DNA from 2 places in the Streptomyces sp. 2-1 genome. Region 1 is predicted to be linked to the other one. Evidence: riboswitches for the same ligand, from Rfam matches in the RefSeq annotation. Region 1 holds a riboswitch; the other holds the start of a gene.

Region 1 (4,205 bases):
CACCTGCGCGGGCAACTCGGCGGCGCTTGCCGTGACAGGGCCACCGGCGGCGTCGCGGGGAGCGTGCCCGGCGCCGGGAGCGGGGGGCCGGGTGCGGCGGCGCAGCAGGGCGGCATACGCCTCGGCCAGCGCGGGGCCGGGGTCGACGCCGAGTTCGTCGGCCAGCCGACGGCGGCTCCGCCGGTAGACGGCGACCGCCTGGTCACGTCGCCCGACTGCCTCGTACGCCCGGATCAGCCTCGCCTGGGCGTCCTCGTCCAGCGGCTGCGCGACCGCGGCCTCCTCCAGGACGGGCAGCGCGTCGGCGCTCCGGCCCGCCGCGATCATGGCCTCGCCGTACTGGGCGACCGCCCCTCGACGTTCCTCCGCCAGCGCGACGACCACCGGGTGTGCGGAGAGGAAGGGCAGGTCCGCGAGGGGCGGTTGCTGCCACAGCCCGAGCGCGTCGGCGAGCAGCGCGGCGGCCCGTTCCTGGCCGCCGCCCCGCCCGTCCCGTCGTACGGTCACCGCCCCGGCGACCAGGGCCCTGAAGCGCAGCAGGTCGATGGCGTCGTACGGGACGCGCAGCGCGTAGCCGTCGCCGAGCCGGGGGAGCAGCGTGCTTCGAGCGCGTGGTGGGCGGTCCGGTTCGAGCAGGTGGCGCAGGTGCTTGATGTGGGTCTGGACGACGTTCGACGCGGTCGCCGGCGGGTGCTCGCCCCACAGCGCGTCCGCGAGTCCGAAGAACGGCAGTTGCTGTCCACGGGACACGGCGAGCAGGGCGAGTACCGCGCGGCGCTGGGGCGAACCGAGGTCGAGGCGGGTGGCGTCCCGCCAGGCGCAGACCGGCCCGAGTACCTGAATGCGCATGCGTCCCCCGCCCGCCGTTTTACAACTCCCTCACCATTCCCTTTCTCTATCCTCGTTTTCTGCATATCCGGAAGGCGTATTCAGGCCCACTGCCGCGCAGTTGGCCGCATCGGCCCGTGGGTCTGCGCTCGGCGCTCGGCGCTCGGCGGTCAGCGCTCAGCGCTCAGCGGTCAACGCTCGTCGACGGAGAGGTCCGGGTGATCGCCGAGGCGTCGTACGTACTCCTCGATGTGGCGGTACGCGGCGAGGGTGCCGGCCGCGTCGAAGTGGTCGAGGTGGGTGAGCGTCACCCAGAGGTCCCTGTCCGCGGTGCCGAGTTCGTCGCCCGACACGTAGGGCCGGCGGGCGAGTTGCCGGTCGAGCCGATCCAGTGCGGACGCACATGCCCCGTCGGCGAGCAGGCCGGCGAGGTCGCGGAGGATGTCGGGGGCGTGGTTGCTGACGACGCGTCCGCTCCAGCGGTCGCACAGCGCGGGCGCGGTGAGCGGGCCGTCGTAGTGGTGCCAGGTCGCCTCGTAGGCGCCGCGCAGCGATGCGAAGGCCTCGGGTGTCTCGGCGGGGAGCTTCAGGACCGTGGTGGTGAGCGAGCCCGTGAGGCCGAGCAGGTCGAGGACGACCGCCACGCGCCCCGAGTAGGGACAGGCCTCGGACAGGTACAGCTGATAGCGGTGCGGCGCAGGGTAGAAGCCGCCCGCGAGACCCACGCCGATACGGCCGCGGAAGCGGTGCGGACGGGCGGCCGGAGCGGGGGCGGGCGTGCCACCGGCGGCCGTGCCGCAGCCGGACGAGTGGGAGGCCGATGGGTGGGGGCCGGAGGAATGGGAGGCGGTTGCGCGGGAGGCCGTCGTGGTGAAGGTGTCAGTGCTGCTGGAACCGCGGGAAACTGTCTCGGGCATGACTCTCCAGGGGGAACGCGGAGGCCCTGGCCGCCTCGTGGGCGCCAGTGGCGGAACGGAGTGACTGCGCTGCCGTACAGGTCCGGATCGGTCGGACGTGTAGCGGATCAGTAAGCGCTGGAGACACGCGACAAATCGATGTGCAGGCGCCTCGTCAAGCCGTTCCTGGACAATTCCCACCGGTCCTGCCGTCGGGGCTCGCGAGACGCGAGACCACGCTTGCCCCGCCGCTCCGGCGGAACCCGGTCGTCACCCGGGGCACCCCGTCGCGGTGGAAGGGTTGCCTGCCAGCGGGCCGGGGCCGATGACCGCACGAACGGGGAATCCCCGCACGACGGGCGCTGGCAATCGTGACCGTCCCCGCCAGTGTTGATGCGGTCCGCGGGGCCGTCAAGACGGCGTCTCAACAACTGGGCATCCGGCCGCCGGACCGGCTTCGCGCCCTGCACTCGTGTCGCACCGGCGTCGCACTGGCTTCGCACCTCGTGATGAGGAACCCCCGCCGACAAAGAACTCCCCATGGCCGGAAGAAAAGGCACAGCCGTACTGTTGTGCCCGTTGACGACGAGGCGGTGCCCGATCGAGGGCCCGCGAACGCGAGGTCGGCCGGACCCCTGGTCCGCCGAGCAGGAAGGGCGGAGGTGACGCAAGTGCCAGCGCGAACGGTGTCCCGCCGCAGCGTCCCGAAGGCCGCCCCGCTCCATCGCGTACGCCTCTACTCCCGGCCGCACATCGACCTGTTGCGCGTCGCCGGCGCGCTCTGTTGCTCCTGACCTGTATCCCACGCGGTCGCGCCCTTCGGTGAGGGCCGGCCTTCTCGTACGGTCGATCAGGAAGGCACACCTCCCGTGTCCTCAGCACCTTCTGCCCTGCCCACTTCCGCGCATCTGCACCTCGCCGTGGCGCTCGACGGCGCCGGCTGGCACCCCGCCGCCTGGCGCGAACCGGTGGCCCGCCCGCGCGAACTCTTCACTGCCCAGTACTGGGCCGACCTCGTCGCCGAGGCCGAGCGCGGTCTCCTCGACTTCGTGACCTTCGAGGACGGCCTCGGACTGCAGTCCTCGCACTTCATCGAGCCGGACGGGCGGACCGACCAGGTCCGCGGCCGGCTCGACGCCGTTCTCGTCGCCGCCCGCATCGCCCCGCTGACCCGCCACATAGGTCTGGTGCCGACCGTGGTGTCCACCCACACGGAGCCGTTCCACATCTCCAAGGCCATCGCCACCCTCGACTATGTGAGTGGCGGCCGGGCAGGCCTGCGCGTGCAGTTGACGGCACGACAGAACGAGGCGGCGCACTTCGGCCGCCGTACGCTGCCCCGCCTGGACGCCTACGACAGCCCGGCCACCCAGGACGTGGTGACCGAACTCTTCGACGAGACGGCCGACTACGTCGAGGTCGTACGCAGACTCTGGGACAGCTGGGAGGACGACGCCGAGATCCGGGACGTGGCCACCGGCCGCTTCGTCGACCGCGACAAGCTCCACTACATCGACTTCGAGGGCCCGCACTTCAGCGTCAAGGGGCCTTCCATCACCCCGCGTCCGCCCCAGGGTCAGCCCGTCGTCAGCGCCCTCGCGCACCAGACCGTCCCGTACCGGCTGGTGGCCCGCGCCACCGACGTCGGCTACGTCACCCCGCACAACACCGAACAGGCCCGCGCGATCGTCGCCGAGATCCGCGCCGAACAGACCCTCGTCGGCCGCGCGGACCAACCCCTGCACGTCTTCGGTGACTTGGTGGTCTTCCTGGACGAGGATCCGGCCGCCGCGGCCGCCCACAAGGACCGTCTCGACGCCCTCGCGGGGCAGCCGTTCACCAGCGACGCCCGCGTCTTCACCGGCACACCCGCCCAACTCGCCGACCTGCTCCAGGAGTTGTGGTCGGCCGGGCTGAGCGGCTTCCGGCTGCGCCCCGCCGTCCTCGGGCACGACCTGCCGGCCATCACCCGGGGCCTGGTCCCCGAACTCCAGCGCCGGGGCGCCTTCCGCAGCGCCTACGAGGCCGACACCCTGCGCGGACTGCTCGGGCTCGCCCGCCCGGCCAACCGCTACGCCGCCAACGGCAACGCCACCGGCGCCGCTGCCGCCGACGCCACCGCCGCTGCCAACGCCACCGCCTGAGCCGGACGGAGACCGCAGGACCATGAGCAAGCCGCTGAAGCAGATCCACCTGGCCGCCCACTTCCCCGGCGTCAACAACACCACCGTCTGGAGCGACCCGGAGGCCGGCAGCCACATCGAGTTCAGCTCCTTCGTGCACTTCGCGCGGACCGCCGAGCGCGCCAAGTTCGACTTCCTCTTCCTCGCCGAAGGGCTGCGACTGCGCGAACAGGGCGGAAGAATCTACGACTTGGACGTCGTCGGCCGACCCGACACCTTCACCGTCCTCACCGCGCTCGCCGCCGTCACCCAGCACCTCGGCCTGACCGGAACCATCAACTCCACGTTCAACGAGCCC
Region 2 (4,205 bases), 3.5 Mb from region 1:
CCCCGAGACCGTGCACCCCGATCCGCGTACCGGAGGGGATCCCGGGACCCAGGACGGCGTGACAGCAGTCCGTGAACGCGTCCGCCCACCGCTGGGTGAGGAACGCGGCCCGGTCCGCGCCGAGGATCCCGCCGAGGACCTTCGCCGCGATGTCGTCCGGCAGCAGCCGGAAGTAGTCCGGCGGAGCCCACGGCGTGTGCGAGAAGTGCCCGATCCGCAGGTCGGGGCGGAGTTCGCGGAGCATCCGCGGGACCAGGACCAGGTGGTAGTCCTGTACTAGGACCGCGGCACCCTCCGCCGCCTCCTCGGCCAGGGCCTCGGCGAAGGCGTGGTTGTACGTCTCGTACGCCGCCCACTGGCGCCGGAACTCCTTGTCGAAGACCGGCTCCAGCGGTGTCTGGTAGAGCAGGTGGTTGACGAACCACAGCACGGAGTTGGCGATGTCGTTGTACGCGGCGGCGTGGGTGTCGGCGTCGATGTCCAGCATCCGCACGCCGTCCTCGCCCACCCCGCGTCGTACGGCCTCGCGGTCGCCGTCGCCGAGGGCCGAGCACACCCACAGGGCGCCCGCGTCCGGGCCGATCGCGGAGAGCCCGGAGACCAGGCCGCCTCCGCCGCGCTTGGCCGTGAGCGTGCCGGTCTCGTCCAGGGTGTACGAGACCGGGCCGCGATTGGAGGCGACCAGGATGTTGTGGGTGCCGCGGGTGGAGACCATGACACGAAATCTAGCCCCCGCTGTAAACGCTCAAACGTTCCCACCCGCCGCGGGGGCTGATCGCGCCCCGCGGCGGAGCCGCAAATGTCACCGCCCCGCGCCCCCAAAGGCCAAAAGATTGCGCAGTTCCCCGCGCCCCTTGAAAGCGGCCCCCTGCCTACGCGGCCTTCCTCTCCACGTACTCCTCGATCTCTGCCATCGGCGGCCTCTCCTCCATGTCCACCGAGTACGTGCGGGGCTCGAAGCCGTTCTCGCCGCGTTCGAACTGGGTGAGGGAGGGGCGGATCATGTGGCCGCGGGCCAGGCGGAGCTGGGCGGTGCGGTAGATCGCGGCGGACATGCGGCCCAGGGCCTGGCCGTCCTGGTGGCGGTGTTTGCGGACGCCGACGTCGACCTGGGCCAGGGCGTCCAGGCCCACCAGGTGCAGCGCGTCGACCAGCATGCCCAGCTCGACGCCGTATCCGACGGGGAACGGGAGCTGTTCGAGGAGGGAGCGGCGGGCCGCGTACTCCCCGCCCAGCGGCTGGACGAAGCCGGCCAGCTGCGGCCAGTGCATGTTGAGGAGCGGACGGGCCATGAGTTCCGTAACCCGACCCCCCTGACCTGCGGCGGAGCCCAGCGGGCGGTCGTACATCGCCTTGACGAGGTCCACGCCCGGGTCGGTGAGGAGCGGGCCGACGATCCCGGAGACGAAGTCCGCCGAGAACTCCTTGAGGTCCGCGTCGACGAAGGCGACGATGTCCCCGCTGGTGACGAGGAGCGAGCGCCACAGCACCTCGCCCTTGCCGGGGACGGCAGGCAGCCGGGGCAGGATCTCGTCCCGGTGCACGACGAGGGCTCCCGCGTCGGCGGCGACCTCGGAGGTGCGGTCCGTCGAACCCGAGTCGATCACCACGATCTCGTCGACGAGCGGCACCTTCCTGGTCATCAGCTCACGGCGGATGATCGCGACGATCTCGCCGACGGTCTCCTCCTCGTTGAGCGCGGGCAGTACGACACTCACCGTGGAGCCGGTGGCACGCTTCGCGGCGATGAGTTTCTTGAGCGGGCGGTCCTCGACGGACCAGGAGCGCGTGCTCAGCCAGCGCTCGACGTCTTCCAGCACGTGCGGCTCTCCCTTGCGTTCATTGGGATGCGTGTGCCCGGCGCGAGGCACTGTCGGGTGCGTCACTGTCATCTCGCGGTTCGGACGGCTCTCTCCACCATCCAGGCCTTCGGTTACAGTCTTGAACAACGCTGATGACCATCGCATGTCGGGGGTCGTTGCGTGCACAACCAAAACCAGAGCCAGAACCACAACTGAATACCGCTCATCCAGAGGGGCAGAGGGATACGGCCCGTTGAAGCCCCGGCAACCCTCCAGCCGGTCTCGTCCTGATCATCGTCGATCAGCGCAGCGAGGCTCCCGGCTAGGGAAGGTGCCAAATCCGTCTCACGGCGAAGTGCGTCGTGAGGAAGATGAGGAGAAAGGGCCTCGCCTCCATGGCTGCGCAGACAGTTGCAAGCACCACGAACTCCACCCCCGCCGCGAACTCCGTCGACCTCGGCCCGGCCGCCGCGCTTTCCTGCCGTGAATGCGGCCACCGCGTCCCGCTCGGTCCGGTCTTCGCCTGCGAGGAGTGTTTCGGCCCGCTGGAGATCGCGTACGACTTCTCGGCCTATGACGCCGAGGAGCTCCGCAAGCGGATCGAGGCGGGCCCCGCGAACATCTGGCGGTACGCGCCGCTGCTGCCCGTCCCCGCGGACGTGGCCGACAAGCCGAACATCAACCCCGGCTGGACCAAGCTCGTCCAGGCCGACAACCTCGCGCGCGAGCTGGGTGTCGACGCCGGCAAGCTCTTCGTGAAGGACGACTCCGGGAACCCGACGCACTCCTTCAAGGACCGTGTCGTCGCCCAGGCCATCGAGGCCGCCCGCGCCTTCAACTTCACGACCCTCTCCTGCTCCTCCACCGGCAACCTCGCCGGCGCGGTGGGCGCCGCCGCCGCGCGCGCCGGCTTCCGGTCCTGCGTGTTCATCCCGCACGACCTGGAGCAGGGCAAGGTCGTCATGGCCGCGGTCTACGGCGGCGAGCTCGTCGGCATCGAGGGCAACTACGACGACGTGAACCGCTTCTGCTCCGAGCTGATCGGCGACCCGGCGGGCGAGGGCTGGGGCTTCGTCAACGTCAACCTGCGGCCGTACTACGCGGAGGGCTCCAAGACCCTCGCGTACGAGATCTGTGAGCAGCTCGGCTGGCAGCTGCCCGACCAGCTCGTCGTGCCCATCGCCTCCGGCTCGCAGCTCACGAAGATCGACAAGGGTCTGCAGGAGCTGATCAAGCTCGGGCTCGTCGAGGACAAGCCGTACAAGATCTTCGGTGCGCAGGCCGAGGGCTGCTCGCCGGTGTCCGTGGCGTACAAGGCCGGGCACGATGTCGTACGGCCGCAGAAGCCGAACACGATCGCGAAGTCGCTGGCGATCGGAAATCCGGCGGACGGTCCTTATGTTCTCGATATCGCCCGGCGTACGGGTGGGGCCGTGGAGGACGTGAACGACGAGCAGGTGGTCGACGCGATCAAGTTGCTGGCGCGTACCGAGGGGATCTTTGCGGAGACCGCCGGTGGTGTGACGGTGGGGGTGGCGAAGAAGCTGATCGAGAACGGTCTGCTGGATCCGAGTCTGACCACGGTTGTCCTCAATACCGGTGATGGTCTGAAGACCCTGGACGCGGTTGCTTCCGACACGGGGCTGACCGCGACGATCCGGCCGAACCTGGATTCCTTCCGTGAGGCCGGGCTCGGCTAGTCGTTGTTCGCCGAAGACCGCGCAGTTCCCCGCGCCCCTGAATGGGCCACCCACTCCGACGGAGGTCTAACCCCATGAGCGTCAACGTTCGTATCCCCACCATCCTGCGCACCTACACGGGCGGCCAGGCCGAGGTTTCCGCCGAGGGTGGGACTCTCGGTGCGGTCATCGCCGATCTGGAGAAGAACCACGCCGGGATCTCAGCCCGGGTCCTGGACGACCAGGGACAGCTGCGGCGGTTCGTCAACGTGTACGTGAACGACGACGACGTCCGCTTCGAGCAGGGGCTGGAGACGGCGACGCCGGACGGGGCCGGGGTGTCGATCATTCCCGCCGTCGCCGGCGGCTGACCCGTCGGGAGCCGTGCCGAGGGCTGATCATTACCTTCGGTAACTGCCGTCACTGAGAGTTCATCGAATTGCCCCCTCCGTGAGAGAAGCGGAGGGGGCAATTCTGTATGGTTGAGCGCGGTACAGTTGGGGAACCTGCTTCGATCCGCACGCCGGGCGCATTGAGATCCCGCCCGAAGCCCGACAAGAAGTAGCCAAAGTGCCCCGCCTTTTTGAGCCTTTTATGGCATTCATGGGGCCCGACTTGCCCTGAATCTTCGTGAATTCTTCACATATTCCCGATCGGTCGTGCCCGGAATTCTCGTCGGATTGACCTGTTGCAGACGGCAGTTGGACGGATACATTCAGCCGCG

What was found. A riboswitch is a leader RNA that binds a small molecule or an ion and turns the genes downstream of it on or off. The one in region 1 is predicted to bind S-adenosylmethionine.
Region 2: it holds a riboswitch for S-adenosylmethionine, as region 1 does, so the genes downstream of both, thrC (threonine synthase) here and ACN20J_RS42370 (glutathione S-transferase C-terminal domain-containing protein) in region 1, are expected to answer to the same signal.

Annotation. Positions count from the first base shown of each region.
Region 1 covers NZ_CP183383.1:9,672,350-9,676,554, forward strand. The annotation lists gene ACN20J_RS42365 (tetratricopeptide repeat protein) at 1-849, opposite strand, end outside; gene ACN20J_RS42370 (glutathione S-transferase C-terminal domain-containing protein) at 1,020-1,745, opposite strand; SAM riboswitch class IV at 1,956-2,101, opposite strand; gene ACN20J_RS42375 (putative leader peptide) at 2,396-2,518, shown strand; gene ACN20J_RS42380 (LLM class flavin-dependent oxidoreductase) at 2,594-3,868, shown strand; gene ACN20J_RS42385 (NtaA/DmoA family FMN-dependent monooxygenase) at 3,891-4,205, shown strand, end outside.
Region 2 covers NZ_CP183383.1:6,213,250-6,217,454, forward strand. The annotation lists gene ACN20J_RS27590 (alpha,alpha-trehalose-phosphate synthase (UDP-forming)) at 1-715, opposite strand, end outside; gene ACN20J_RS27595 (glucosyl-3-phosphoglycerate synthase) at 873-1,820, opposite strand; SAM riboswitch class I at 2,023-2,180, shown strand; gene thrC (threonine synthase) at 2,198-3,502, shown strand; gene ACN20J_RS27605 (MoaD/ThiS family protein) at 3,577-3,852, shown strand.